DNA from 3 places in the Exiguobacterium sp. SH5S13 genome. Region 2 is predicted to be linked to each of the others. Evidence: riboswitches for the same ligand, from Rfam matches in the RefSeq annotation. Region 2 holds a riboswitch; each other region holds the start of a gene.
What was found. A riboswitch is a leader RNA that binds a small molecule or an ion and turns the genes downstream of it on or off. The one in region 2 is predicted to bind thiamine pyrophosphate.

Region 1: another riboswitch for thiamine pyrophosphate. It lies ahead of thiW (energy coupling factor transporter S component ThiW); the one in region 2 lies ahead of thiT (energy-coupled thiamine transporter ThiT).
Region 3: another riboswitch for thiamine pyrophosphate. It lies ahead of EVJ30_RS06160 (thiaminase II/PqqC family protein); the one in region 2 lies ahead of thiT (energy-coupled thiamine transporter ThiT).

The regions. Positions count from the first base shown of each region.
Region 1 covers NZ_SJUS01000008.1:63,430-68,474, reverse strand. The annotation lists gene EVJ30_RS06435 (VOC family protein) at 1-318, opposite strand, end outside; gene EVJ30_RS06430 (YcxB family protein) at 412-915, shown strand; gene EVJ30_RS06425 (GNAT family N-acetyltransferase) at 897-1,376, shown strand; gene thiW (energy coupling factor transporter S component ThiW) at 1,411-1,899, opposite strand; TPP riboswitch at 1,963-2,061, opposite strand; gene EVJ30_RS06415 (hypothetical protein) at 2,086-2,406, opposite strand; gene EVJ30_RS06410 (aminoglycoside phosphotransferase family protein) at 2,451-3,419, shown strand; gene EVJ30_RS06405 (hypothetical protein) at 3,420-4,166, opposite strand; gene EVJ30_RS06400 (ribonuclease FAU-1 family protein) at 4,376-4,915, shown strand; gene EVJ30_RS06395 (tetratricopeptide repeat protein) at 4,965-5,045, shown strand, end outside.
Region 2 covers NZ_SJUS01000001.1:142,738-147,782, reverse strand. The annotation lists gene pknB (Stk1 family PASTA domain-containing Ser/Thr kinase) at 1-1,186, shown strand, start outside; gene rsgA (ribosome small subunit-dependent GTPase A) at 1,230-2,114, shown strand; gene rpe (ribulose-phosphate 3-epimerase) at 2,116-2,772, shown strand; TPP riboswitch at 2,792-2,891, shown strand; gene thiT (energy-coupled thiamine transporter ThiT) at 2,966-3,538, shown strand; gene EVJ30_RS00760 (thiamine diphosphokinase) at 3,538-4,125, shown strand; gene rpmB (50S ribosomal protein L28) at 4,183-4,371, opposite strand; gene EVJ30_RS00750 (Asp23/Gls24 family envelope stress response protein) at 4,624-4,986, shown strand; gene EVJ30_RS00745 (DAK2 domain-containing protein) at 5,009-5,045, shown strand, end outside.
Region 3 covers NZ_SJUS01000008.1:22,772-27,816, forward strand. The annotation lists gene tnpA (IS200/IS605 family transposase) at 1-206, opposite strand, end outside; gene EVJ30_RS06145 (SDR family oxidoreductase) at 476-1,111, opposite strand; gene thiE (thiamine phosphate synthase) at 1,135-1,767, opposite strand; gene EVJ30_RS15340 (hypothetical protein) at 1,745-1,894, opposite strand; partial or broken gene EVJ30_RS15435 (hypothetical protein) at 1,971-2,018, opposite strand; gene EVJ30_RS06160 (thiaminase II/PqqC family protein) at 1,997-2,293, opposite strand; TPP riboswitch at 2,374-2,478, opposite strand; gene pelG (exopolysaccharide Pel transporter PelG) at 2,540-3,988, opposite strand; gene pelF (GT4 family glycosyltransferase PelF) at 3,969-5,045, opposite strand, start outside.

The DNA of each region.
Region 1 (5,045 bases), on a different contig from region 2:
GAAGTAGATGTTGCCGCCATGTTTCGGCAAGAACGTGACACCGAGCGCCTCGAGCCGACGGACTTCCGCTTCAAGGTCATCGACGTACAGGGCGAAGTGAACGGGTCCGGCCGCATGTTTCGAATACGGCGATAACGTCTCGTCGGTCTTCGCCGTCTGGAGTTCAATATAGAAGTCGCCGAGCTTGAGCCAACTGTTGAACGCCCGGGTATGGAAGTTGGGTGACTCTTGGACGAGCTCAAAACCGAGCGTTTCATAAAATTGCTTCGACGCCGCGTAGTCGGGCGTTTGGATACAGAGATGGTGGATTTGTTTCATCGTGTCACTCCTTTGCTTTTATTTTAGCGAATAGGAGCCTGAAGCGGAACTTTTCTTGAACGAAGACGTATACGACACCGAGGAGGGATACATATGGAAATCCAATACGAATTGACGGAAGAAGACTACATTCACTTCAACTTAAGTCATATTAGACGTTCAAAGATAGGAAAGAGGATGCTATTCCTGCAGCGCATCATTGGGCCCGTCATCATTTTAGGTGGTGGCGCTTTGACGTTCGCGACATTGTTTCAAGATACGAGCTGGTGGCTATTTGGGGTGTATGGCGTCATCAGCCTCATCTGGTTCCTGTATTATCCGAAGTATTTTGAACGGCATATCCGAAAACAGACGAAGCGGATGATTCAAGAACGAAGCAATGAAGGCATGATCGGCCCGCATACGATGGATCTGGATGAAGACGGTCTTCGTGACAAAAATGCGTTCGGGGAGACGAAAGTCTCATGGAGCGGCATCAAGGAAGTCGTCGAGGAAGCCGATTATGTGTATTTGTATAACTCGTCGGTCAGCGCCTACATCTTGCCGAAACGCGGGCAGGACATGGAGGAGGTACAACGATGGCTACCGATGCGTTGACGATTCAACCGATTGATGAGACGAACTTGGATGCGGTCGTCGCCTTGACCGTCGCACCTGGTCAGGCCCGCTTTATCGAAACGAACGCGGAATCGCTCCGCGAGATGGACGTCGACGTCAAGTACGCGTGGACGTGCTACGCGCTCTGTCGAGACAATCAACCGGTCGGCTTCATGATGGTCGGGGCCGAGAACAAGGTGGAGCGTTACGTCTGGCTCGACCGCTTTATGATTGATATGGATGAGCAAGGGAAAGGCATCGGGTCAACATTTTTGCAACTTGCGATTGAGTGGATGCAAGAGCGATTTGATGTCGATGACATCATCCTCAGTCTCCATCCGACGAACGAACCAGCGAAACGGTTTTATGCGAAGGGCGGATTTGAGGACAGTGGCTTGATTGATGAAGCGAACGGGGAAGAGATTTGGGTGTATCACGTGAAGCAGGGACAGCCTTCCTAAGTCGGCCGTCCCTGTTTTGGTGGTTGTTGTTCAATTATCGCTTCACCGTGAGTGGACGCAACTGTTTGACCCGCGCCAAGACGATCCAGCCGAGGATGGCTCCGGTCACGCTCGAGGCGAGGAAGGCCGGGAAGAAGAACAGCGCCCCAAACTCAGAACCCATTAAGATTTTCGCGTACGGGACGGCGATGAGCGAGGCAATGACACCCGTCCCGATGACTTCACCGAGCGCAGCGAAAGCGACCCGGTTCGTCCGCACGTAAAATAGTCCAGCAAGCAAGGCGCCGATCATACCACCTGGGAAGGCGAGCAACGACCCGGTCCCGGTCATGACACGGACGAGTCCGGTCACGAACGCGACGAGGACGGCACCAATCGGACCGACGGTGACGGCGGCGATGACGTTCACCATATGTTGCACCGGATAGGCCCGGGCGACACCGGTCGGGATGGAGATGAACAGGGAGCCGATGATGGCGATGGCGATGAGCATCGCCATCCAAGTGAGTTGTTGAATACGCATGTAGTGTCTCCTTTCAAAATGAAAACGCCACTTCTCCAAGTGGAAAAGTGGCGTGGACAGACAGACGTATCCAAGCCACTTCCCTACGCTGGTATGAGCCAGATCAGGTTCGAAGGGTCCGGCAGTTGCCGTCTCAGCCCGAAGGCTCCCCTAGTGGTCGTTTATTGGTTTGAGTATAGCATAACGTTATTTTGTTGCCTCAATTTTTCGCGGTCGGAAGATGAAATAAATGATACCGCTATACAGGGCGTATAAAAACAGGGAAAACACGAGATTGATGACCCACGGGAGTGTACCCATAAATACGGTGACCGAGGCGTTACGGAACCAGCCGAGTGAAAGACATAGTCCGACAAAGCTGAGCACGATCGTCGTCCAAAAGCTGATATCTGGACGCCTCGACACGCGGCGAACGACTAGACCAATTATGAAGCTGAAGACAGCCGTCGCACCTAAATACATATAGAGTAGCGCATCGACCGGGTATGAATAATAGACAACGTCCATATTATTTCCTCCTAAACGAAGTGTGGTGAAAGGAAGTGAGGTCAGTGAGGGATGCGATCCCATGGCGTGACGAGTCTTACCGTGAACAGTTCGAGCACTGGCTCGATGGCCATGTGCCAGGCGTGACGTGGCGGGTTGTGAAAGATACCGACTTGACATACTTGATGTATGGAGAGTACGGAGCAGACCGTTACTACGCCAAGGCGGTGACAGCAATCAGTGGTGGCGAGGCTGAACTGTCGATGCATCTAGCCGAACGGCATCCGGGACTCGTCCCGGAGGTCATCGCCATTGCCGCGACACGCAACTGGCTACTTATGCGAGACATCGGCGGGGATGCACTTCGTGAATACCCCAAGCACAGTCGGTACGAAGCGGCTGTGCGTCAATATGCGAAACTACAGAGAAAAGAAGCGAATTACACGGATACGCTTTTGGCCTACGGTATCCCGGACCGGCGTCCGGCTCGTCTAAAAGAAGAGATACGGACGTATTTACCCGAGTTATGTACGGGGTTAGATCGAGATAAGGCAGAGGCGGTGCTGGCGCTCCAAGACAAACTCCTCACCATGTGCGACGAGCTCGCGACTGGGGTGCCGATGAGTCTCGAGCACGGCGACTTACATGGCGGCAACATCTTTTGGCGCAAACAGACGGATGACTTATGTATTCTCGATTGGGGCGATGCGACCGTCACCCATCCGTTCTTCAGCGTCCGTGTGTTTTGGAACGCGCTCTACGACTTGTTGCCAGAAGACGATGAAGTCGCATGGTATGAACAGATTCAGAAGATGCGTACCGTCTACTTGGCTGAGTGGGAAGGTGTGGCGCCTCGGGACGTGCTATGGCGCCATTTGTTGATCGCTGAAGAGCTCGGTTGCGTGTATCGGGCACTGTCGTGGCATGTATATGTTACCAACTATCGGTATGATCCGTCCGAGTCAGCCGATAAACCGGCCCAATGGCTCAACTTGTTCCTCGAGTATCGGGACTTGAAACGTCGCGGTACGTGATCACTCGTTCTTCTCGAGCAGGTTTTCATAATCCGTCTCGTTCCAAAACAGCTGGGCGATCGACTCCGGTGCTTTCAAAATCTCACCGTCTTGGTCGTAGACGATAGCGTAGCCGTTTTCGATCTCAAAGACGATCAAGTCGGCCGTCACTTCCTTGACGCCGTTCCCGGCAATGATGACGTTCTCGATTGGGTCGCGTGCGACTTGAACTCCCCATTCGTCGAGCTCGACGATGAGCGCTGACGTGTAGGCATGGCGGTCGTAAATCGATTGAAACTCGTCTTGCGTCAATGTGACGTCGGTCGGGGGGGCACTCGTCCCGTATTTGCGCTTCTCAATCTCCTCAACGAATTGCGTGAACGACTCTTCTTGCCAAAAGAGCGGTGCGACCGACTCGGGACCGTTGGCGATCTCACCGTCTTCATTCTCATAGATGGTCGCGTACGTGCCGTCGTCGAGCTTGAACGGATAAATATCGGCGTATGTATGATGGATCCCGTCCCCGGCGATGACGACGCGTTCGAACGTCTCACGGAACGGTGTTAGCCCTTGGGTTTCGAGCGCTGCTAACAAGTCTTGGGCAGTCTCGTGTTGGTCAAAGACGTCTTTGAAATCTTCTCGTGTCCATTCGATCGTCGCTTCTTCATCTTGTTCGTTCATATCAGGAGAGACGATTGGTTTCTCGGCTTGATCGGTACAGCCTGTCAGCAAGAACGCGCTTAAGCCAAGTAGTCCTAACCGTTTCATAAAACAACCCCCTAGTAAGTTACATTATTTCCCTATTTTACATTAGCGTAGCATGTATGAAATGGGATGAGAACCTGGATACTTTCTCATCTAGGGCAAATGGAATCGCTACCTCGTCTGGTTCAATCAATACAACCTGTACGATTGAACAGGGGAATGTCGACTTTTGGCGAACACATTTAGGAAACTGATTTAAAGGAGAGAGAGAGATGCCAAAACGAAAATTTGCCAATCGTCGTGATTGGGAACGCATATTAAAAAATCGATACGCACAAATGGAGGTGCGGGACGATCGCTTCTCGGGCACCGTCGCCCTCTTTCAAATTGACGCCGTCCGAGCCCCACAATATAAGATGCATAACGGCGAGGAGTTCATCGTCGCCGACGCAGGTTACGCGTGGCTCCAGTACTTCTCAGAACATGAACCGTTCGGGGTGACCGTCATGTTCGACGACCGGGGCAACATCGTCCAATGGTACATCGATATCGTTGAAGGGATCGGGTATGAGGATGGGATTCCGTACATGGATGACCTCCTGCTCGACATCCTCATCTTCCCGAACGGTGACGTCGTCCGTAAAGACGAGGATGAGTTCGAAGCGGCAGCCAAGTCAGGTGAGCTCACGCCGGAGATGGTCGACCGTGGCTGGCGTGATTTCAAGGCGACGCTCGATCGGATCGAACGCCGCGACTTCGTCTATTTTGATTTAGCGAACGAGCATTACGAGCAGTTGAAGCAAAAGCTTTGAGTCTTCCCGTACTGCTTTTGGTACAGTGAAAGAACAGGGGGGAAGATAGATGAAACAAATTGATCTCGAGAAGTGGCCGCGTAAAAAGCATTATGAGTTTTTCAAGGCGTTTGACGCCCCGCATTTCAAC
Region 2 (5,045 bases):
GCCGGGGGCACGACATGCCTCGGTTGCTGCTTTTAAAAAAGACTGCTTGACATCGCTCAGCTCAGACCGCGCGGACGAACCGAAACGGATGCCGACAGAACAAGACGAATTTGATCAGACGCTCGTCATGGCACCTGTCGTTCCGGAAGAACCGAAAGAAGTCGTCAAGCAGCCGGCAGCTGCAGTCGAACCGGAATCGGCGACACCGAAGAAACAAAAGAAAAAGAAGTGGTGGCTCTGGCTAGTGCTCGTTCTTTTATTAATTGGTGGCGGGGTTGCCGCGTATGTGGTTGCAGATGAAATGTCACGTGCCGTCGTGCCTGATGTCGTCGGTATGAGCGTCGGTGATGCGACGACTGAACTGGAAGCATCCGGATTCATCGTTGAGACGACAGACCGGGTGAGTGACAACGTGTCTGAAGGCGACGTGATTTCGCAAAACCCGCAACCTGGACGGAAGCCGAAGCGCGGAACGGTCGTCACCATCGTCGTGTCCGCTGGAAAAGAGACGGTCGAGATGCCTGACGTCGAGGGATTGTCGCAAACAGCAGCGGAACGAACGTTGAAAGATCTTGATTTCACAGATATTGAAATCCAATCCGAATCGTCCGAAACGGTCGACAGCGGAGATGTGATTTCGCAGTCGATCACGCCAGGTGAGGAAGTTATCGCGTCGGAAGAGACGGTCACGCTCGTCGTCTCGACCGGAAGCAACAAAATCGAGCTCGCCAATTTGACAGGCTATACGTTCGAAGAGGCGTCAACTTACGCCGAGCAAAACAACTTGAAAATCGTGAAACGCGATGAGTATTCGACGAGCATCCCGGCGAATCAAATCATTCGTCAACTTCCGACGTCAGGGACGGCGGTCGATCCGGGAACGGAACTGACGGTCATCGTCTCACAAGGGGTCGAGCCGACCGACATCTCGATCGAGCGAGAAGTGGACGTCGAAATCGAACCGTCGGCAGAAGGTGAAGAGGCGGAGCCGGTCGAAGTCGTCATCCGTACCGTCGATGCCCGTGGTGAGATCGAAGTGTTGCGTGATATGATCACAGAAACGACGACGTATTCCTATACGCTCGTCATTGCTCCGGACGAAGTCGGTACCGCGACGATTGAAGTCGAGGGAGAAGTCGTTCGGACCGATACGGTGACATACGCCCAAGCAAAAGATTCACAATGAAGAGGTGGCGTGCGCGTCACCTCTTTTCTAAGGAGGAAACAGGATGAAAGGAACGATTATTCGCTTGCAAGGTGGATTTTATGATGTCATGACCGAAACGAAAGTTGAAATCAGATGTCGCGCCCGGGGAAACTTCCGGAACCGAAACATTTCGCCCGTCGTCGGGGACGACGTGGATATTCAAGACCAAGGGGACGGGACCGGCTACATCATGGCTGTCGATGAGCGGTCGAACCATCTCGTCCGTCCGCCGATCGCCAACATCGATCAGGCGTTTCTGCTCTTTTCCGTGAAAGAGCCGGCGTTCTCGTTTCATTTGCTTGACCGCTTTCTCATTTTGATCGAATCGAAGCAAGTTCACCCGATCATCGTGTTGACGAAGATGGACTTGTTGCTAGAAGCTGAAAAGGAAAAAATTAGTGCGGCGGCAGCGCTATACCGTTCGATCGGCTATCAAGTCATTGAGACGTCGACCGAAGACGGAGCTGGGATCGAGCTCATCCGCAGTGCGTTCAAAGACAAGACGAGCGTATTCGCCGGACAGACCGGCGTCGGGAAGAGTTCGTTGCTGAACGCGGTCGCACCGGAGCTTGAACTCGCGACTGGTAAGATTTCGAAAGCGCTTGGCCGCGGGAAGCATACGACGCGTCACGTCACGCTCATCACACTCGCGGACGGGTTCGTCGCCGATACACCTGGATTCTCGAGTCTTGAGTTCCCGGAAGAACTTGAAGTCGAGGAGATGCGTTGGTGTTTCCCTGAATTCGTCTTGCGGCACGATGACTGTAAATTCCGTGGTTGCGCCCATTTGAACGAGCCAGGTTGTGCCGTCAAAGCGGCGGTCGAGGCCGGAGAAATCGCTTCCACCCGCTATGCGAACTATGTTACGTTTATGGAGGAATTAAAAGATAGACAACGGAGGTACTAACATGATTAAAATCGCACCATCGATCCTGTCGGCCGATTTTGCCAACCTTGAGGCAGAGGTCAAAGCGGTCCAAGAAGCAGGGGCCGATTACATCCATTTTGACGTCATGGACGGTCAGTTCGTGCCGAACATCTCGATTGGACTGCCGGTACTCAAAAGTTTGCGTGACAAGTCGGACATGGTATTAGACGTCCATTTGATGATCGACCAGCCGGAACGGTTCGTCGAGGACTTCGTTCAAGCAGGCGCCGATATCGTCACGGTCCATGTCGAGGCGACAAACCATTTGCATCGCGTATTGCAACAAATCAAAGGAGCCGGCGCTAAGTGTGGTGTCGTCTTGAACCCACATACACCGTTGTCGTCAATCGAGCACGTGCTCGGTGATGTCGATATGGTGTTGCTCATGACCGTGAACCCTGGCTTTGGCGGCCAAGCGTTCATCGAAGCGGTCGTCCCGAAGATCGCGGCGCTCAGCGAGATGCGCCAAGCGCGTCGTCTCGACTTCGAAATCGAGATCGATGGCGGCGTAAATCCTGCGACGGCAAAACTTTGTATCGACGCAGGTGCTGACGTCCTCGTTGCCGGTTCGGCCATCTATAACGAACCGAGCTATAAAGACGCAATCGATAGCATTCGCAACGCGTCTCGTGTATAATCGTCTGTAGAACAACAAATATTGTCGCAAGGGGTGTCACATCTGTGGCTGAGAGGCATGAGCTAACCCTTTGAACCTGTTCCGTTCACACGGACGTAGGGATGTGGCGAAAATGCACGTTGCTACACGATAGCAGCATGGCGTTTACGTCATGCTGCTTTTTGTCGTTCACTCATATCAAGGAGGGAATAAGATGAAACAACGTTTAAAACTACAGGCGCTCATTGAAATCTCGCTGTTCGCCTCGCTCGGACTGATCTTTGACATGCTCATCCCATATCGGTTGCCGCAAGGCGGAGCAGTCAGCCTGGCGATGCTGCCGATTCTCGTGATGGCGTATCGGCATGGATTGAGAGGCGGACTCGCGACAGGCGCGCTCGTCGGGACGCTACAACTGTTATTTGGGGCCTATATCTTCACACCGGTCCAGTTTTTACTCGACTACACGGTCGCCTACGGCCTCGTCGGAGTCGCCGGTATCTTCGCCGGTCAAGTCAAACAGTCGGCAAAAGACGGCGCCAAGAAAACGCTCACGTTCTATTTGATTCTCGGGGCGTTGATCGGCTCGGCGCTCCGATATGTTGCGCACGTCGTCTCCGGCATCGTCTTCTTCGCCGAGTATGCGGAAGGACCGGTCGTCTTGTACTCGCTCGGCTATAACTTGACGTATATGTTGCCGTCGTTCCTCGTCTCGGCGGTCGTGATCGTGATCTTGTTCACGTCGGCGCCGCGCTTCGCGACGCTCGCGACACGGGACATCAGATAATGCGCGTCTTGATTGTGGCTGCGAGCCCGGAAGCGGTCCCTGAGCTTCCTCGGAACGCCGATTACGTCATCGGCGTCGACGGCGGCTATCATACGCTGATCGACCGTGGGATGAAGCCGGACCTGCTCGTCGGTGACTTTGATTCGTTCACAGGCACCGTGCCGGAGGAAGCTGTCCGTTATCCGTCTGAAAAAGACGTGACCGACCTTGAGATCGCTCTCGAGGCGGCACGAGGGAAAGGGGCGGACGTGATCGACGTGTACGGTGCACTCGGAGGCAGACTCGATATGACGCTCAGCAACGTCGGTCTGCTCGAGGCGTACCCCGAGATGCGGTTGTTCGCAGACGGGCAAGAAGTCCGCCTCGTCGGAAAAGGGGACTATCGTCTCCCGCGTCGTCCTGACCATTACTTGTCGCTCGTACCTTGGAAACGGGCCTCGGTCTCGATTCGTGGCGTCAAGTACCCGCTCGAGAACCATGACGTCGTCAGCCATGAGGCGCTGACGATCTCAAACGAGTGGTCGGCGGAAGAGGCGGACTTGCTCGTTCATAGCGGCAACGTCTTGATTATGTATATAAAGAAATAAACAAAAAAAATCCCATCGGCGCATGCCGCTGGGATTTATTTCGTTCGTGTATGGTAATTATACGCGTTCAACGAGACCTGATTTAAGAGCGCGAGCTGAAACCCAAACTCGTTTAGGTTTACCGTCAACGAGAATGCGAACTTTTTGTACGTTTACACCCCAAGTACGTTTTGTCTTGTTGAGTGCGTGCGAACGGTTGTTACCTGACTTAGGTGACTTACCTGTTACGTAGCATTTACGTGCCATGCGTTTCCCCTCCTTTTTTATGTGGGTTCGTCCTAATAGACACTCGTTTATATTAGCATGGGTTTTTTCACGATGCAACTAGAAAATAACCGGATGACAAGAAAAAAACTTGACATTACGGATGAGGATTTTAATAATGAATGAGGGTTGCGGTTACAATTGACCGAGTTTAGGGGCATGTCCTTTTAATAACTAGGTACTTATTGTAGAATATACTGTAGGAATCATTCCGAATAAAGGAGGCTACTCCATATGGCAATTGAAATGAAGACAACATATGGCAATATTGATATCACGAACGACGTGGTCGCGACACTCGCGGGCGGTGCGGCGATGGAATGTTTCGGCGTCGTAGGAATGGCGTCACAAGCTCAACTGAAAGACGGGATCGCAGAACTGCTCAAACGTGAGAACTATGCGCGTGGCGTTGTCGTACGTCAAGATGGAGAAGACGTACATATCGATATGCACATCATCGTGAGCTACGGGACGAAAGTGTCGGAAGTCGCGTACAACGTGCAAAGTCGTGTAAAATACACGCTCGGTGAAACTTTAGGATTAAACGTTTCGTCGGTAAATATATTCGTACAAGGCGTTCGTCTGACGAATGACTGACGAGAACGAAGGAGGATTTGGTGTGGGGTTAAAACGTTTAGATGGATTGGTGTTTGCGC
Region 3 (5,045 bases), on a different contig from region 2:
GCCGACAAGAATAGATGCGTGTGGTCCCGATCACACGCGATGGCGATGAGTCGAATGTCGAGCTCTTCGCAGACATCACGGACGATCTCTTTGAATCGTCGCTCGAACAAATCGTCATCAAATAGTTTTCGGCGATACCTCGGGCAGAACACGAAATGATAACGGATCATCGACACGGTGGTTTTGGTTCTTCTGTAGTTGTTCATACGTTTATGGTATCACTTTGTTTGTTTTAGTGATACATTTTCTTGGAATAAGATTCTGCTTGTAGATTTCTGAAGTTCCGACTAGCGGGACCCCGAAATCAAGCTCACGTTCATCCCACCACTAAAGGAGTGGGCTTTCTCGTTCGCAAATTCTGTAACGCGTCATCGCAAATCGCATAGTCGTTTTTCCTTGCTACTTGATTTGGTACATCGCTCGGTCACATCACCGCGAAAAAGCGAGCGGATTCGAATCCGCTCGCTCACATGATTTATATCGTCTCTTCGATTGCAGTATCACCTTTGACCAAGTCGATGGCTTTGTTTGCCGCTTCTTGTCGACCGATGACATGGGCCAAGAACGCTGCGACATCCGCCCGCGGAATCTCACCCGTCGTCACGTTGTCGACGTTCACTTTGCCTGTACCGGCATCGTCTGTGAGCGCGCCTGGACGGACGATCGTATAATCGAGTCCACTCTGTTCGAGCAAACGGTCCGCATGATGTTTCGCCACGTAGTATGGCTTCATCGAATCAGGCCATGCCGAGCGGTCTTCCGCTTTCAAGGCACTGAGCATCACGAAGTGCTTGATGTTACCGTTCGCTTGGGCCGCCTCGACGCTTTTGGCTGCACCGTCTAGGTCGATAAGTAACGTTTTGTCGGCTCCCGTGCTGCCGCCCGAACCGGCCGCAAACACGACTGCGTCCATGCCGCTCATCGCTTGCTTCAACGTCTCGACATCACCTTCTAAGTCTCCGAGAACCGCCTGATAGCCGTTCGCTTTGAACTCGTCTAGCTGCTCTTGTTTCCGTACCATCGCGGTGACTTCGTGCTTCCCATCCTGCTTCAATCGTTCTACGAGTTGCTTTCCAATCTGTCCATTCGCTCCAATTACAAATACGTTCATCTGTCTTCCTCCTCAAATAAAATTCAGAGACAAGCGAAACGCCGTGTGGCCATGGCCACGTCCGGTGCAGAAGCAATGGCCGAGATGACAGCTACGCCGTCAGCCCCGTCACGCCGAATCGCTTCGACGTGTTCAGGCATGATTCCACCGATCCCCACGATTGGCAAATGCTGAAACCGGGCTCGCACTTGCCGAATGGGCACCGTTCCGTTCACTTCGGCCGCGTCTTGTTTCGACACAGTCGGATGAATCGGCCCAATTCCGACATAATCGGCATATCTCGAAGCCGTTGCGGCTTGCTCGAGCGAGTGGACCGAGACACCGAGACACTTCTTTGAACCGATTCGCCGACGAACGACTTCGGCTATCGCATCTTCTTGTCCGACATGAACTCCGTCCGCATCGAGTTTGATTGCCAGCTCGACGTCATCGTTGACGATGAACGGGACACGGTACTGTCGACAAAGTGGATGCAACGTTCGTGCCATCGCTTCTTTTTTATCCCCATACAGTGGCTCTTTACCTTTTTCGCGAAATTGAAAACATGTCACGCCGCATTGAAGCGCCGTTTCGACCGTCTGAACGAGATCAAACGTATCTGCCGTGCCGCAGATGAAGTAGAGCTTTAATCGCTCAACGATAGACGATGGATTCAATGGAAACCACCTCCTTCGGGTGCTTGTTGTACGCCCAATGATTTGTCAGTCCATGCCCGCTGCCGATCTGTAATCCGTGGGCGATGGCAATATGGATGAACTGTTTTTCCGTTAGTGCCGCTTCCATAACCGTCCGTCCGTTCGCGTGCTCCGCTGTTAGCGATCATGACCGGATCGACGACGATATTTTGAAAACGATGCTGCTCGATCGCACTAGCCACGACATCAATCAACTCATGATTGAACAGCAACCCAGTCTTACGCGCCGAGATGATAAAGTCTGATCCGACCGGATCGAGCTGGCGTGCGTCAAAAAACGGCTCGCAAGTTCCATCGTCGGGGCAAGAGTCACCCCTTTAGCCTGAACTTTCGAAAATTGATTCAAGTAGTACGAGTCTTGCATCACGTAATGCCGAAACTTCGCCTCGTCGAGCATCCCGTCTCCGAGCGCGCGGACGAACGGATGGTGGAAACTCGCCTCAAACAAGGCGTCGGCCTCTTGGCGGATATGTGCGGTAAACGTCATCGTATTCTCCTCCTTTGCATAAAAAAGACGCCGCCTCCCATAACGGAAGCGGCGTCGGCCATACACAAAGAGTGTGAGACAGGACGTTTCGCCCACTTCCCTCCGCTAGCGTGAACTAGATCAGGTTCAAAGGGTCTGGACCTCGTCCATCTCAGCCGCGTCAAGCGACTCCCCTAGTGGCAAACATTATGAAATTTGGTCATCTTCGACCACATCATATCAATCTTTTTGAAAAATGCAAACTCTTTAACGCGAGAAGCGACGGTTGAGCGCGGTCCCAAAATGCGAGAACCGTTCTGTCCCGAGCTTACGACGGTTCGAGGCCGCAAACACGTAATAATCGACCTTCCCCATAAAATAAATCAAGCGCAGTCCTGCGATAAAGAACGTGATCGTCGTGCTGACAGCAAAGCCGACCCCATACCAATCGATCCCGCGCGATAGTAACGACAACGTGAACAAGGCGTTCAGTATGAAGAACGAGAGGCTGACGAACAACGCCCCACGCCGGTCCTCAAAATACAGCAAGAGCAGCGTCAGTACGAGAATCATCGCGTTCGCGAACGCGGCGAGCGTCGTCATCCGGAAAATCTGGCCGACTTCTTCCGGGACACCGATCCACCCGACGAACACACCCGCCATCAGGATCGCGAACAAGGTGACAACACCTTGACTTCGCCCAAGTCGGATCAATTCATTTTTCAACACCGTCGTCATCGTCTGCTTCGCTTTCTCAATTTGGTGTAACGCCCCGCCATAATTGATCAAGCCGTAAAACGTTCGGTAGCGCTCGTAAAACCTTGTCTCGACAGCGACGACGAACAAGAGCTGGGTCGGGATGATCGTCAAGTACGACCAGAACACGGCCGTGTCATAATACGGATTGAACACGAACGAATCGGCAATCACCATGCGCCCTTCACCAAACCAGATGATGAAGTTGGTCACCCAGATCCCAAGCACGTATAACACACCGATGGCGAACAAGTCCGGATACTTATCAAAGTACCGGAAGTATGAAAATTCTCGCGTCGCATACCTGAGCGGGAACGTTCGGAGCATCGCGAAGAATAGCCCGAACAGCGTCACGACCATCCCAACGGTAAAGCCAAACAGAAGTTCGAGGCTCGATGGGTTGACCATGAGACGACTGATCAAATAGACGCTCGCGACTGAAATAACCCCGCCTAGCAAGAAGCTGTAAGCGACCGCTTGATAAAATTTGGCGGCGCTCAAGAACAAGAACATGACCCAGATAACGTTGATGGTCATGAATAAGACGAACAGGACGAGCTTATAGGCTAAACCGAGCGGTGAAATCAGCCAAAACACGCTATACATGACGACGGCAGCAAGAATCGTCACTTTTAACATGCCGGTGAAGACAGGAAAGATCTCATGGGCTTTCTTTTCATAAAATAAATCGGCCACGTATCGCGTGACGACGAGCTGCTGAAAACTAAATAGAATTTGCGAGAAAATGAACGCGTAAGACACGGATAGCATAAACAGCGTCCGTTCCTCGAGTGACAACATCGGCATCTGAAACGCCAACCATTGAATCGTACCGACAACGAGGATGACGATCAGCCAAGGGCCTGATGTGACGAGCCCGGAAAACGTGTACGCCTTCAGTCTTGAAGAGTAATAGTCTTCTTGAAACAACTTTTGTAACTTAAACCCGATGCCCGCCATACTGTTCCCTCCTCGCTTCATAGATGGCTTTATAGCGGTCGACGAACTGTTGCAATCGATAATACTGACGGACACGCTCGCGGCCGTTTTTACCGAAGCGCATCCGTTCGCGCGGATAATCCATCATCCATTCGACTTTGTCAGCGATGGCTTCCGGATGGACCGGAGGAACGATGAAGCCGGCCGGACCGAACGGATCGTCAGCGCGTCCGTAAAGTAGTTCCGAACAAGCCCCGACATCGGTCGCCACCCAAGGGATGCCAGCCGCCATCCCTTCTAAAATGGCGAGCGGCTGCCCTTCCGATATGCTCGTCAACAACAACAAATCAAATTTCGGCAACCAGTCTTGCACGTTCACTTTCCCGACGAGTTCGACATAGTCGGTCAGCCCGCTCTGCTCAATCAGTAGATGACACTCTTCAGCGTACTCTTCGTCCTCATCAAGCGGACCCATGATTGTCAGTTTAAACAGCCGATGGCGCTCTTGAAGGATTTTTGCGGAATAGATCATCGTCTTCAAATCCTTGATCGGAACGAGGCGGACGATGGCCCCAATTTGGAACACATCATTCTCGGCTCGCTCAAGCGTAGCGCGGATATGACGGTCGTCAATCCCGTTGGCGATAATTTTTGTCTTCTCGCTAGGCGCCCCAATCCACTCTTGATATTCGCGATTCCGCTCAAACAGCGTGATAATCTCATCGGCCGCGTTATACGCCTCGCGTGACAAGTGGTGGAAAAAGCGAACCCACCTCGGTTTGTAAGGGGACGGAATCCAATAAGACTGAAGGATTTCTTCCTCGCGTTCACGTGAGTAGATGCCGTGTTCGGTCAAAATGAACGGGATGCCTTGCGTCTCTTTCATGTAAGATGCGACGACGCCGGCGTAGCCTGTCGAGATGGAGTGGACGAGATCGACTTTTGGTAACGGTTGATGCAACACACGCAAGATCGGCATATACATACTCTGCCACATCCAAAAATAGTCGATGAACGATCCGCCGTTCATTTCTTCTGCGTAAGCTGCTTTTACGTTGCTCCAAAAGAACTCGCTTGA